DNA from 2 places in the Streptomonospora arabica genome. Region 1 is predicted to be linked to the other one. Evidence: riboswitches for the same ligand, from Rfam matches in the RefSeq annotation. Region 1 holds a riboswitch; the other holds the start of a gene.
The links. Region 1 has a riboswitch for glycine ahead of gcvT (glycine cleavage system aminomethyltransferase GcvT). Riboswitches for the same ligand answer to the same signal wherever they lie in the genome.

Region 1 (7,078 bases):
GCCAGACGTGTCTGACATCGCCGTGGAACTCAGGGCCTTCCACCGCGCCGGTCCGATCGGCTGATGTCCGGCTCCGGTTTCAGCACTCGATGACGTTGACCGCGAGGCCGCCGCGGCTTGTCTCCTTGTACTTGTCCATCATGTCCCGGCCGGTGTCGCGCATGGTGCGGATCACCTTGTCGAGGGAGACGAAGTGGCTGCCGTCGCCACGCAGCGCGAGGCGGGCCGCGCTGATCGCCTTGATCGAGGCCAGGGCGTTGCGCTCGATACAGGGAACCTGCACCAGGCCCCCGATGGGGTCGCAGGTCAGGCCCAGGTTGTGCTCCATGGCGATCTCCGCCGCGTTCTCGATCTGGGCCGGGGTCGCGCCCCACGCCTCGGCCAGGCCCGCTGCCGCCATGGACGACGCCGAACCGACCTCGCCCTGGCAGCCGACCTCGGCGCCGGAGATCGAGGCGTTCTGCTTGTAGAGGATGCCGATCGCCCCCGCCGCGAGCAGGAAGCGCATCGTCCCCTCGTCGCCCGCGCCCTGGGTGAAGTGCGCGTAGTAGTGCAGCACCGCCGGGACGATCCCGGCCGCGCCGTTGGTGGGTGCGGTGACCACCCGGCCGCCGGCGGCGTTCTCCTCGTTGACCGCCAGGGCGTACAGCGTGATCCAGTCGGTGCCGCGCATCGGGTCGCCGGGGTCGCTGTGGTCGGGGCCGGCCAGACCCTCGGGGCCGCAGTGGCCGCCGAGTTGGCGGTAGAGCCGCGGCGCGCGGCGCGAAACCTTCAGGCCCCCGGGCAGAGTGCCCTCGGTGGTCACGCCCCGGCGCACGCACGCGCGCATCGCCCGCCAGATCTCCAGCAGGCCCTCGCCGATCTCCTCGTCGGTGCGCCCGAACGCCCGCTCGTTGGCGAGCATGACGGCGCTGATGGACATGCCGGTCTCGCGGCAGGTCTCCAGCAGTTCGGCCGCGCTGGAGAACGGGTAGGGCTGCGGAGTCTCGTCGGCCGTGATCCGGTCGGCGCCCACGGCCTCCTCGTCGACGACGAAGCCGCCGCCCACCGAGAAGTAGGTGTGGGCCCGCAGCTCCGTGCCCGCGGAGTCCAGGGCCAAAAAGCGCATGCCGTTGGGGTGGCCCGGGAGCGTCTCCTTGCGGCGGAAGTCCAGGTGCGTCTCGGGGTCGAAGTCGACCTCGCGGACGCCGGCCAGGGCGAGCCGGTGCTCCGTGCGTACACGCTCGACCGTCGCCGCGGCGGCGTCGACGTCGACGCCCTCGGGCGTCTGCCCGAGCAGCCCGAGTACCACGGCGCGGTCGCTGCCGTGCCCCTTGCCGGTCAGTGCCAGCGAGCCGTACAGCTCGGCGCGCACCGCGGCGGTGCGCTCCAGCAGCCCGGACTCGGCCAGCCCCTCGGCGAACCTGCGTGCGGCCCGCATCGGCCCCACGGTGTGCGAGCTCGACGGACCGATGCCGATGGTGAACAGGTCGAAGACGCTGATTGCCATTCCTGCCCTCCTTGCGGGTAACAGGAGCGATTTCGGTGTTCGGTGCGGCCGGGGCGGAGTGCCGAGCACGCCCCGGCCGCACCAGGAGGGCAGGGGACTGCCCTCTACAGCTCCGGGTAGAGCGGATTCTTGCGTACGAGCGCCTCGACGCGGCCGCGCAGCGCCGCGGCGTCGTATTCCGGCTTGAGCGCCTCGGCGATGACGTCGGAGACCTCGGTGAAGTCCTCGTCGCCGAACCCGCGCGTGGCAAGCGCGGGGGTGCCGATGCGCAGTCCCGAGGTCACCATGGGCGGCCGCGGGTCGTCGGGTACGGCGTTGCGGTTGACCGTGATGCCGATCTCGTGCAGCCGGTCCTCCGCCTCCTTGCCGTTGAGCTGGGAGTTGACCAGGTCGACGAGTACGAGATGGACGTCGGTGCCACCGCTGAGCACCCGCACGCCCGACTGCACGGCGTCCTCGCGCATCAGCCGATCGGCCAGGATCTTGGCGCCGGAGACGGTGCGCCGCTGCCGGTCGGCGAACTCCTCGCCCGCCGCGACCTTCAGCGAGACCGCCTTGCCGGCGATCACGTGCTCCAGCGGTCCGCCCTGCATGCCGGGGAACACGGCGGAGTTGATCTTCTTGCCGAACTCCTCCTTGCTGAGGATGAGCCCGCCGCGCGGACCGCCCAGGGTCTTGTGCGTGGTGGTGGTGACCACGTCGGCGTGGGGCACCGGGCTGGGGTGCAGCCCGGCCGCCACCAGGCCGGCGAAGTGCGCCATGTCGACCATGAACAGGGCGTCGACGTCGTCGGCGATCTTGCGGAACCGCGCGAAGTCCAGCTGGCGCGGATAGGCCGACCAGCCGGCGACGATCATCTTCGGCCGGTGCTCCTTGGCCAGCTTCTCGACCTCGTCGTAGTCGACGGTGCCGTCCTCGGGGCGGACGTGGTAGGCGACCGCGTTGAGGATCTTGCCGGAGTAGTTCAGCTTCATGCCGTGGGTCAGGTGGCCGCCGTGCGCGAGGTCCAGGCCCAGGATCGTGTCGCCCGGCTTGAGCAGCGAGAAGTAGACGGCCGTGTTGGCCTGGGCGCCCGAGTGCGGCTGCACGTTGGCGTGCTCGGCGCCGAACAGCGCCTTCGCCCGGTCGATCGCGAGCTGCTCGACCACGTCGACGTGCTCGCAGCCCCCGTAGTAGCGCTTGCCGGGGTAGCCCTCGGCGTACTTGTTGGTCAGGACCGTACCCTGGGCCTCCAGCACCGCCTGCGGAGCGAAGTTCTCCGAGGCGATCATCTCCAGCGTGTCGCGCTGCCGGTTGAGCTCGGCGCCGACGGCTGCGGCGATTTCCGGATCGAGCTGTTCGAGGGACTGGTCGAGCAGATTCCGCTGAGAGGGCATGTGATCAACCTTCGCCTTCGGTCAACTGCGTGTACTGCTCCGGAGAGAGCAGCTCGGACGGTTCCTCGGTGACCTCCACCTTGAAGAGCCACCCCTGGCCGTAGGGATCGGTCCCGATGACCTCGGGATTGTCCACCGCAGCCTGGTTCACGTCGACGACCTCGCCGTTGACCGGCGCGTACAGGTCGCTGACGGACTTGGTGGACTCCACCTCCCCGCAGGTCTCACCGGCGGCGACGGTGGTGCCCGTCTCCGGCGGTTCGACGTAGACGATGTCGCCGAGCGCCTCGGCGGCGAATGCGGTGATGCCGACTGTGGCGACACCGTCGCTGACCGCCACCCACTCGTGGTCGCTCGTGTAGTTCAGCTCCGCGGGAACGCTCAATTCAAATCTCCAGGAGGTCGTCGTTGTCCGGGTCTGGGACCGGGTAGGGCGCGGCGCCTTCGCGTGTGGCCGCCCGACCGGTTCGGCGTGGACCGTCGGCGGTTCCACCCAGTCGAATTCTGCCGCTTCGGCCTGCGGCCGCGCACGCTGTGTGCGCGCTTCGGCCGCCGCCGGGGTCAGCGCTCCCGGCGGTAGAGCGGCAGGTCGACGACGTCGACGGCCTCGGCGCGGCCGCGCACGTCCACGGCGGTCTCGCCCGAGGACGGGTCGGCCCCGCTGTCCATGTAGGCCATGGCGACGGGCTTGCCCAGCGTGGGCGAGGGCGCCCCGCTGGTGACCACGCCCACGGGCTCGCCGTCCAGCAGGACCGTGTTGTCCTTGCGCAGCGGACGGCGGCCGCGGGCCACCAGGCCGACCAGGCGGCGGCGCGGGCCGGAGTCGGCGACGCTCTGCAGCGCGTCGCGGCCCACGAAGTCGCCGGGCTTGTCCAGTTTGACGACCCGGCCGAGGTTGGCCTCGAAGGGGGTGGTCCGGGCGTCCAGTTCGTTGCCGTAGAGGGGCATGCCGGCTTCGAGGCGCAGCGTGTCCCGGGCGGAGAGCCCGGCCGGGAGCAGGCCGTGCGGCTCGCCCGCCTTGATCAGGGCGTCCCACACGGCGGGCGCGTCGTCGCCGGGGCTGAGGAAGATCTCGAAGCCGTCCTCGCCGGTGTAGCCGGTGCGGGCCAGGAGCACCGGGTGCCCGGCGACCTGGTGGGAGTATCCCGCGAAGTACTTGATGGTGCTCAGGTCGGCGTCGGTGAGCGGCGCCAGGATGTCGACGGCGGCCGGGCCCTGCACGGCGATCAGCGCGTAGTCGGCGGAACGGTCCTCGACGAGGGCGCCGAAGCCCGCCGCGCGCTCGCTGAGGGCGGCGAGCACGGTCCCGGTGTTGGCCGCGTTGGCCACCACCAGGTACTCGTCGTCGGCGAGCCGGTACACGATGAGGTCGTCGAGGACGCCGCCGTCGGCCGCGGTGATCATGGTGTAGCGGGCGCGGCCCGGCGCGACCTTGGACAGATGGCCCACGAGGGCGTAGTCCAGCATGTCGGCGGCTTGGGGGCCGGTGATGTGGATCTCGCCCATGTGGGAGAGGTCGAAGAGTCCGGCCGTCTCGCGCACGGCCGCGTGCTCGGCGCGCTCGCCGCCGTAGCGCAGCGGCATCTCCCAGCCCGCGAAGCCGACCAGGGTGGCCCCGGCCCGCTCGTGGACGGCGTGCAGCGGCGTTGTCCGCAGTGCCGATCCGTCGTCCGGCGCAGTCATTCTCACTCCCGAGAGGATGGACGTCGTTTCGTGACAGGCGTTGCCATCCTCCCCCTCTGTCATGATGCCTGAGAGCTTCGCCGCGCGAACGCGGCTTGCACCTTCGGCGAGGGGCTCGAACGCCCCTGCTTTCCAGAGTGGTCTCGACCGTACGGTCCGGCGCGCCTGAGAGGTTCTCTGGGGAGGAATTGCTCCTTCGGCGGCCCGTGCCGGCTGCACGGACTCTCTCCCGTACGGATTCAACGACCGGTTCCAGGCTAGCAGTGCGGCTTTCGCGCGAACAGCCAAGGGGACACGAAACGCCCACTTCACCGCACCTGCCAGCGGAGACGCCGACCGCCGCGGAGCCGGGGGCGCCGGCGGCACCCGAGCGCCGGGTCCCTCCGGCGGCGCCCCCGAAAGGCGTCCGCGGCGCGCGGCCCGCGGCGAGTCCGGGCGCCCTCGGCCGCGGGCGGGGCAGCGGGCTCCGGCGCTTAGACCGAGCGGCGCTTGCGTACCGCCTCGGCGAGCCGGCCCAGCACGTCCTCGGTGGTCGACCAGCTCATGCACGTGTCGGTGATGGAGCGCCCGTAGGAGAGCTCCGCGGGGTCGCCCAGCTTCTGGGCGCCCTCCTCGATGAAGCTCTCCAGCATCACGCCGATGATGCCGCGCTGACCGTCGGCGACCTGCGCCGCGATGGCGTCGGCCACCCCCGGCTGGCGGGTGTGGTCCTTGCCGCTGTTGGCGTGGCTGGCGTCGATCATCAGCCGCCGCGGCAGTCCGGAGCGCTCGACGACCTCCAGCGCGGGCGCGACGCCGGCCGCGTCGTAGTTGGGGCCGCTGCGTCCGCCGCGCAGGATGACGTGGCAGTCGGGGTTGCCCGCGGTGACCACGACCGAGCCCGCGCCCGAGGGGTCGATTCCGAAGAAGGTGTGCGAGGCCGCGGAGGCGCCGCAGGCGTCCACTGCCACCTGCACGTCGCCGTCGGTGCCGTTCTTGAAGCCCACCGGCATGCTCAGGCCGCTGCCGAGCTGGCGGTGGACCTGGCTCTCGGTGGTCCGGGCGCCGATCGCGCCCCAGGCCACCGCGTCGGCGATGTACTGCGGGGTGATGGGGTCGAGGAACTCGGTGCCGGCCGGCACGCCGATCGAGCCGATGTCGAGCAGCAGCTTGCGCGCGGTGCGCAGGCCGCGGTGCACGTCGTAGCTCTCGTCCAGCCCGGGGTCGTTGATGAGCCCCTTCCAGCCCAGCGTGGTGCGCGGCTTCTCGAAGTAGACGCGCATGACCAGGCAGAGGTCCTCGCTCAGGGACGGCGTCAGCGCCTTGAGCCGCTCGGCGTAGTCCAGCGCGGCCTCGGGGTCGTGCACGGAGCAGGGCCCAACGATGACCAGCAGGCGGTCGTCGGCGCCGTCGAGCACGCGCTTGACCTCGCCGCGGGCGTCCTCGACCAGCGCGGCGCGCTCCGGTCCCATCGGGAGCTCGGCGAGGAGGTCCTTGGGCGCGATCAGCGGCTGGTAGCTGGCGACGCGCGTGTCATTGGTGTTGGGCATGCCTTCTGTGTCCCTACTTCCGTCTCACCTGCGGACCCACTCAGAACACTAACGCGGGTGGGCGGCGTGCGGGGTGCCGGAGTGTTCCGGGGCGCCGCCCCGCGCACCCGGCCGCGGCCCTTTCGGAGCCGCCGGGTGTGGTGCGCCTCGGCGCGCACGGCCCGAAGCCGGTGTCCGCGCAGGTTCGCGGCGTTTCATGTGACCCTGGACACACTCTGGAGCCGGGCTCCGCCGCGGGGACGCCCGGCGGCCGCGGCGCGCCCGGCAGCGCGGGAGGCGCAGGCGCGGGGCGGGCAGCGGGGACGATGCCGTGCGCTGGAACGATCTTGGCGCGCAAATCCGCCGCGGCGTGCGAAACCCTCGGCGTGGCCGGGCTTCCGGCGCTGCGCCCGAGTGCCGGGAAACGCCGTCCCGCGGCGGACGCGCGGCACTGCGCCCGGTCGTCCCGGTTCTAGGATTGTCCGCGGCCACATCTGCGACGAAGGACGCCTAACCCATGCGCACGCTGTACCCGTCCATCGAACCCTACGACTCCGGCATGCTCGACGTGGGCGATGGACACCGGATCTACTGGGAGCTGTGCGGGAACCCGGCGGGCAAGCCTGCGGTGTTCCTGCACGGGGGACCGGGTGCGGGCTGCTCACCCGACCACCGCCGCCTGTTCGACCCCGAGCGCTACCGCGTGCTGCTCTTCGACCAGCGCAACTGCGGCCGCAGCACCCCCCACGCCGCCGGCATGGACGTGGACCTCAAGACCAACACCACCTGGGCGCTGGTGGAGGACCTGGAGCGCCTGCGGACGATGATGGGCGTGGACCGCTGGCAGGTGTTCGGCGGTTCGTGGGGCAGCGCGCTGGCGCTGGCCTACGCCGAGGAGCACCCCCGGCGGGTCAGCGAACTGGTCCTGCGGGGGATCTTCACCCTGCGCAACGAGGAGCTCCGCTGGTTCTACCAGAACGGCGCCAGCTACCTCTTCCCCGACCTGTGGGAGCACTACCTCG
Region 2 (7,078 bases), on a different contig from region 1:
CGCCGAACTGGTCGCGCGCCGCCGCCCCGACGAGCTGACCACGCGGTTCCGCAAGCGCAGCCGCGGCGACCGGCTGTTCCTGGACTACCTGCGCAACGGCTACGCCCAGCTGGCGGTGGCGCCGTACTCGGTGCGCGCGCTGCCCGGAGCGCCGGTGGCGGCCCCGCTGTCCTGGGACGAGCTGGAGCGCGTGGACACGGCCCGGCACTGGACGGTGCGCACCCTCCCCGAGCGCTCGGGGGCCGAGCCCTGGCGCGACATGGCCCGCCACGCCCGCTCGCCCCGCCGGGCCATCGAGCGGCTGTAGGACAGCGGGGCGGCGTCAGCCGCCGAGGACGTGCTCGCGCAGGAACGCGTTGGCGAACTTGCCGCGCGGGTCGAACCGGCGGGCCAGCGCCGCGAAGTCGCGCATCCTGCTGTAGCGCCCGCGCAGCGACCCGGCCGGCGCGGTGAACAGCTTGCCCCAGTGCGGCACGGCGCCGAAGGGGTCCAGCCGCTCCTCGATGAGCTCCAGCACCGGCAGCACCGCGGCGGTGTCGGGGACCAGGGTGAAGTGGAAGCCGACGGTGTCCTGGCGGTGGCTCGGGCTCAGCCACAGCCCGTCGGCGGCGATCGTGCGGATCTCGTGGACCTGCAGGACGGGGGCGATGCGCTCGCGCAGCGGCTCCAGCGCCCGCAGCGCCGCGACGGCCGCGCCGCGCGGCAGCAGGTACTCCGCCTGGAGCTCCTCGCCTGCGCTGCTGGGCGGCGATCCGGGGCGGAAGTGCGGCAGCCGCTCCGACCAGGGGCCCGCCACGCCCAGCTGCCGGGTGGAGTGCTCGGCCGACATCTCCGGCACGGGGTGGCGGGGCCCGTCCGCCGGCCGCGCTCCGAAGAAGCCGTCGGCGCCGCCGGCGGGCGGGCCGCCGCCCACCCGGTGCTTGAGCCACACCTGGTCGACCACCGGGTCGCGCCAGCGGGTGAACAGGCTGACGCTGTAGGCGGCGCCGGTGATCGCGTCGAAGTCCTCGTCCAGCGCCTCCAGCGGCAGGCCTTCGTAGACGCTCTGGGCGACGTCGAAGTCCGGTTCGGTGCGCAGCGTCATCGCGGTCACGATCCCGAGCGCGCCGAGCGCCACGACCGCGCCGTCGAACTCGGCGCCGTTCTCGGCCCGGCTCAGGCTCACCAGGTCGCCCTCGGCGGTCACCAGCTCCAGCGCCTCCACCGCGGTGGCGAGGTTGCCGTTGGCGTCGCCGGAGCCGTGGGTGGCGGTGGCGACCGACCCGGCCACCGAGATGTGGGGGAGTGATCCCAGGTTGTGCAGGGCGCGGCCGCGCTCCTGGAGCCACTGCGCCAGCTCGGCGTAGCGCACGCCCGCGCCCACCTGGACGGTTCCGGCCGCGGTGTCCAGCTCCATCGTGCGCGGCAGGCGGGCGAGCGAGACGAGGTCGCCGGGGGTGTCGGCGACGGCGTTGAAGGAGTGCCCGCTGCCCAGGGCCCGTGCCCGCTCGGCGCGGGCGACGGCGGCCTGCACCTCGGCGACGGTGGAGGGGTGGTGGAGGCGCTCGGCGGCGAAGCCGATGTTGCCCGCCCAGTTCGTGGTAGGCCGGTTCACCTGCTGCCCCTTCCGGGGAGACGGATGGAACGCGGCGGCCGGCGGCCGCCCGTTGTGGCAGCCACCAGAGATACCAGACGCGGTGTCCCCCCTCGCGCGGGCACCCGGGCCGGCGAGGGCCCCGGTGCGAGGGCCGCTCGGGCAGCGGGCCGCAGCGGCCCGCGCGCGTCGGGGCGCCGCACGCGGGTGGGGGAACCGTGCGAACCGGGCGGCCCGGTCGCGGTGGCGGCGGCCGCGGCGGCCGGATCCGCCTGGACGCGACGGTTTCGGCGACGGCGTGTCGCGGGTATGTGGACGCGCCCCGCGGGCGCCGGCGCGGCACCCGGGTCGCCGCCCGGTCCGGTGCTCCGGTTCCGGTGCAGGTCAGGAAGGCGGGAAAGCCGCCCGCGAGCCGTCCTTCGGTTATGCTTGCAAATGGACGGCGGCGGTGCTCGGCGGCGGCGAAACAGGTTCCGCGACGCGCCGATGGGTGTCGTTGACGCTGTCCGTGCGACCGGCTTACCTTCAATGTCGAAGGAACCCGCGGCGCACCCTTCATGCCCCCTGTCAAACCGCCGTGGGCCGAGGAGCCGGAGGTTCGGCGTGGCGGTTACTAGCGGTGAGCAGCAAACCTCCGCTCTCAGGCATACAGCGATACGGCGAGCTGGGGAGCAGGGCCTGCTGTGCGAAGAGGACGTGGTGGCGCTGCCTATGGACGTCGGTTATCGCGGCCCCACGGCATGTGCGGCCGCCGGAATCACCTATCGGCAACTCGACTACTGGGCCCGCACCGGCCTGGTCGGCCCCACCGTGCAGCAGGAGGGCGGTAGGCCCCCGCTGTACGACTCCCGCGACGTCCTGCTGCTCAAGGTCGTCAAGCGGCTGCTCGACACCGGCATCTCCCTGCAGCAGATCCGCCCGGCGGTGGACCACCTGCGCTACCGCGGTACCGCCGACCTCGCCCAGGTCACCTTGATGAGCGACGGCGTCAGCGTCTACGAGTGCACGTCGCCCGACGAGGTCGTCGACCTGATGCAGGGCGGGCAGGGCGTGTTCGGGATCGCCCTGGGGCGCGTGTGGCGCGAGCTCGAGGGCGCTCTCGACGAGGTTCCCGGCGAGGAGCTTGGCGGGTCGCTGAGCCCGCAGGCGCGGCCCGCCGACGAGTTGGCGCGGCGCCGCCGCGAGCGCAAGACCGGCTGACCTCCGGCCTCCCGCGGACTCCGCCGGCCGCGCCGGCCTCCCCGTCCGCGCTCGCCGGCGCCGGCCGCCCGGTCCGCGGGCGGCGGCGCGGGTGTGATGCGCGCCTACCCGCGTGCACTCCACGAATGCGCCCGGATCCAGTAACGTCGGCTGTGCGGCGGGCCTGACACGCGCGCGACCGCGAAGGCGGGCAGTACGCCCCCGCCGCCCTGTGGTCCATCAGGGCCGTACATAATGGACGACCCACAACCGAACAACGCAGTCGACACCACGATCCGGCCGTCGATACCACGCGGGAGAGACCCCACAGCGGGGCGCCGACGGGGCAAAACTCCCCAGTAACCTCTCAGGCACCAAGGACCGCGTGGAGGAGGCCACTCTGGAGCGGTAGGCGAGACGTGCCTGCGCCTCGGCCCTGGCGGGCCGTGAGCGACAGAGGGGGAGACCAGACAGGAGCAGCCGCGAAAGCGGCACAGCGACCAGGAGGTCTCCATGACGGAGCAGCCAACCCGTGAACGAGGGCCGGACGCCGGCGCCGCGGCGGCCCGCGACTTCGCCGACCGGCACATCGGCCCCGACTCCGCCGAGCTCGCGCAGATGCTCAAGGCGGTCGGCTACGGCAGCACCGACGACCTGATGACCGCGGCGCTGCCCGAGCGCATCCTCGCCCGCCCCGGGCAGCCGGCGCCGCTGGAGCTGCCCGCCGCGGCCGGCGAGTCCGAGGCGCTGGCGGAGCTGCGCGCACTGGCCGACCGCAACCGGGTGCTGACCTCGATGATCGGTCAGGGCTACTACGACACCACCACCCCGCCCGTCATCCTGCGCAACATCATGGAGAACCCGGCCTGGTACACGGCCTACACCCCCTACCAGCCGGAGATCTCCCAGGGGCGCCTGGAGGCGCTGCTGAACTTCCAGACGATGGTCTCGGACCTGACCGGGCTGGCGGTCTCGGGCGCCTCGCTGCTGGACGAGGCCACGGCCGCGGCCGAGTCGATGACCCTCGCCCGCCGCGCCACCCGCGGCAGCAGCGACGTCTTCGTCGTCGACTCCGACGTGTTCCCGCAGACCCTGTCGGTGCTGCGCACCCGCGCCGAGCCGCTGGGCATCGACGTGGTGGTGGCCGACCTGTCGCAGGGGCTGCCCGACACCGACGCCTTCGGCGTGCTGGTGCAGTACCCGGCCGGCAGCGGAGCGGTGCGCGACCCGCGCCCGGTCATCGCCGAGGCGCACGAGCGCGGCGCGCTGGCGGTGGTGGCCGCCGACATCCTCGCGCTGACGATGCTGCGCAGCCCGGGTGAGATGGGCGCCGACATCGCGGTGGGCTCCACCCAGCGCTTCGGGGTCCCGATGGGCTTCGGCGGCCCGCACGCCGGCTACATGTCGCTGCGCGAGGGGCTCCAGCGCCAGCTGCCCGGGCGCCTGGTGGGCGTCTCGGTCGACAACGCGGGCAAGCCCGCCTACCGGCTGGCGCTGCAGACCCGCGAGCAGCACATCCGCCGCGAGAAGGCCACCAGCAACATCTGCACCGCCCAGGTCCTGCTGGCGGTGATGGCCGGCATGTACGCGGTCTACCACGGGCCCCACGGGCTGCGGGCGATCGCCGAGCGGGTGCACGGCCACGCCGCCGACCTCGCCGAGCGGCTGCGCGCGGCCGGGTTCCAGGTCGTCGGCGAGCGGTTCTTCGACACGCTGCGGGTGCGCGTGCCCGGGGCGGCGGGATCGGTCGTCGAGGCGGCCGCCGAGCGCGGCGTCAACCTGCTGGCCGCCGGCTCCGACACCGTGGGCGTCAGCTGCGACGAGAACACCACCACCGCCGACATCGAGGCCGTGGTGGCGGCGTTCACCGGTTTCGGCAAGAGCGTCCCCGGCCGGACCGCCGGCGCCGACCGGCGCGCGGCCCTGCCGGAGGAGCTGCGCCGAGGGGTGGACTACCTGACCCACCCGGTCTTCTCCGCCCACCGCAGCGAGACCTCGCTGCTGCGCTACATGCGCCGCCTCGCCGACAAGGACCTGGCGCTGGACCGCAGCATGATCCCGCTGGGCTCGTGCACGATGAAGCTCAACGCCACGGCCGAGATGGAGTCGGTGACCTGGCCGGAGTTCGCGTCGCTGCACCCCTTCGCGCCGCTGGAGCAGGCCGCCGGGACCGTGCGCATCGTGCGCGACCTGGAGCGGTGGCTCGCCGAGATCACCGGCTACGACGCGGTGTCGCTGCAGCCCAACGCCGGTTCCCAGGGCGAGCTGGCCGGGCTGCTGGCCATCCGCGGCTACCACCGCGGGCGCGGCGAGCGGGGGCGCGACGTGTGCCTGATCCCCAGCTCGGCGCACGGCACCAACGCCGCCAGCGCGACCATGGCCGGCATGCGGGTCAAGGTCGTGGCCTGCGACGACGGCGGCAACATCGACATGGACGACCTGCGCGCCAAGACCGCCGAGCACGCCGGCGACCTGGCCGCCATCATGGTCACCTACCCCTCCACGCACGGCGTCTACGAGGACACCATCACCGAGGTGTGCGACCTGGTGCATGAGGCGGGCGGCCAGGTCTACGTCGACGGTGCCAACCTGAACGCGCTGCTGGGCTGGGCCAAGCCCGGGCGGTTCGGCGCCGACGTCAGCCACCTGAACCTGCACAAGACCTTCTGCATCCCGCACGGCGGCGGCGGTCCGGGTGTCGGCCCGGTGGCGGCGCGCTCCCACCTGGCCGCCTACCTGCCCAACCACCCCAGCCAGCCCGAGGCCGGGCCCTACACCGGGGTGGGCCCGGTGTCGTCGGCGCCGTTCGGGTCGGCCGGGATCCTGCAGATCTCCTGGGCCTACATCAGGATGATGGGCGAGGAGGGGCTGCGCGCGGCCACCGAGGCCGCGGTGCTCGGCGCCAACTACGTCGCCAAGCGGCTGGAGCCCTACTACCCGGTGCTCTACACCGGCCGGGGCGGCCTGGTCGCCCACGAGTGCATCATCGACATCCGCGGCCTGCAGAAGCGGACCGGCATCAGCAACGAGGACGTCGCCAAGCGGCTGATCGACTACGGGTTCCACGCGCCCACGATGTCCTTCCCCGTGGCGGGGACGCTGATGGTCGAGCCGACCGAGAGTGAGGACCTGGAGGAGCTGGACCGTTTCGTCGACGCCATGATCGCCATCCGCGGCGAGATCGACCGGGTCGCCGAGGGCGCCTACCCGGCCGACGACAACCCGCTGCGCAACGCGCCGCACACGGCCGAGGCGCTCACCGCCGACGAGTGGCGCCACCCCTACTCGCGGCACGAGGGCGCCTTCCCGGTGCAGCGGCTGCGGTTCGACAAGTACTGGTCCCCGGTCGGGCGGATCGACCAGGCCTACGGGGACCGCAACCTCGTCTGCGCCTGCCCGCCGCCGGAGGCGTTCGAGGTCTAGCGGCCGGCCCCGCCCCCCGGGGGGCGGGGGAGCGGTCCGAGGGCGAGCGGCGGCCGCCGGACCCGCGGAGTACGAGCGCGGGGACGGCGGCCGCTCGCCGTGTGCGCCGGACTCGTCGGGAAAGAGATAAATCTACGATGTAAAGGTGGCGGTTGCGGTCGCCGGATACCGCCGCCTACCGCCGCGGTATCGGTGCCGGGTATCGCCGCGGTACCGGTACCGGGGGGCGCCCCGCCGATTCCGGGCGGTGCGGCCACGCCTCGTCATCGTGTCCGCGCCGACGGGCTAACCTCCCAGTGGAACCGCCGGGTCGGCCCCGCGCCGCCCGAACCGCCCCCCGTGTGGAAAGCAGCGCCAGATGACAGCGTCCGCCGGATCCTCCACCCACGACGCCGCCGGAGACGAGTCCGAGTCCAAGAGCCTGTGCGACCAGGCGCGCGACCTCGCCGAGAACGGACACCTCAACCGCGCCGCCCAGGTCTACGAACGCGTGGTCGAGGGCGGTGCGCAGCGCTATCTGCCGCTGGCCGCCCTCGGGCTGGCCGTCGTCCGCCACGACATGGGCGAGGTGGCGGCGTCGCGGTCGGCCGCGCGCACCGCCATCGGCACCGGCCACCCCGAGTTCGCCCCGCGCGCCGCCTACCACCTGGCCCTGTCCTTCGAGGCCGAGGGCGACGCCGAACAGGCGCGCGCCGCCTGGCGCGACGTCCTCGACTCGGGCAACAACCGCTACCGGCCGGCCGCCCACTACGGACTCGCGCGCCTGGCCGAGGACCGCGGCGACACCGAAACCGCCGAGGCGCACTGGGACCAGGTGCTGAGCAGCGACTCAGCCGAGATCGTGCCCGAGGCGGCGCACGACTACGCGGCGCGGCTGCTGGCCCGGGGCCTGACCGACGCCGC

Region 2: another riboswitch for glycine. It lies ahead of gcvP (aminomethyl-transferring glycine dehydrogenase); the one in region 1 lies ahead of gcvT (glycine cleavage system aminomethyltransferase GcvT).

Annotation. Positions count from the first base shown of each region.
Region 1 covers NZ_BAAAQI010000004.1:290,737-297,814, reverse strand. The annotation lists gene ABD284_RS09745 (hypothetical protein) at 1-64, shown strand, start outside; gene ABD284_RS09740 (L-serine ammonia-lyase) at 80-1,489, opposite strand; gene ABD284_RS09735 (serine hydroxymethyltransferase) at 1,594-2,865, opposite strand; gene gcvH (glycine cleavage system protein GcvH) at 2,870-3,250, opposite strand; gene gcvT (glycine cleavage system aminomethyltransferase GcvT) at 3,427-4,548, opposite strand; glycine riboswitch at 4,595-4,694, opposite strand; gene ABD284_RS09720 (3-deoxy-7-phosphoheptulonate synthase) at 5,022-6,077, opposite strand; gene pip (prolyl aminopeptidase) at 6,574-7,078, shown strand, end outside.
Region 2 covers NZ_BAAAQI010000012.1:40,223-47,300, reverse strand. The annotation lists gene ligD (non-homologous end-joining DNA ligase) at 1-307, shown strand, start outside; gene ABD284_RS18195 (FAD-binding protein) at 323-1,594, opposite strand; gene ABD284_RS18190 (MerR family transcriptional regulator) at 2,177-2,773, shown strand; glycine riboswitch at 3,057-3,146, shown strand; gene gcvP (aminomethyl-transferring glycine dehydrogenase) at 3,266-6,175, shown strand; gene ABD284_RS18180 (tetratricopeptide repeat protein) at 6,534-7,078, shown strand, end outside.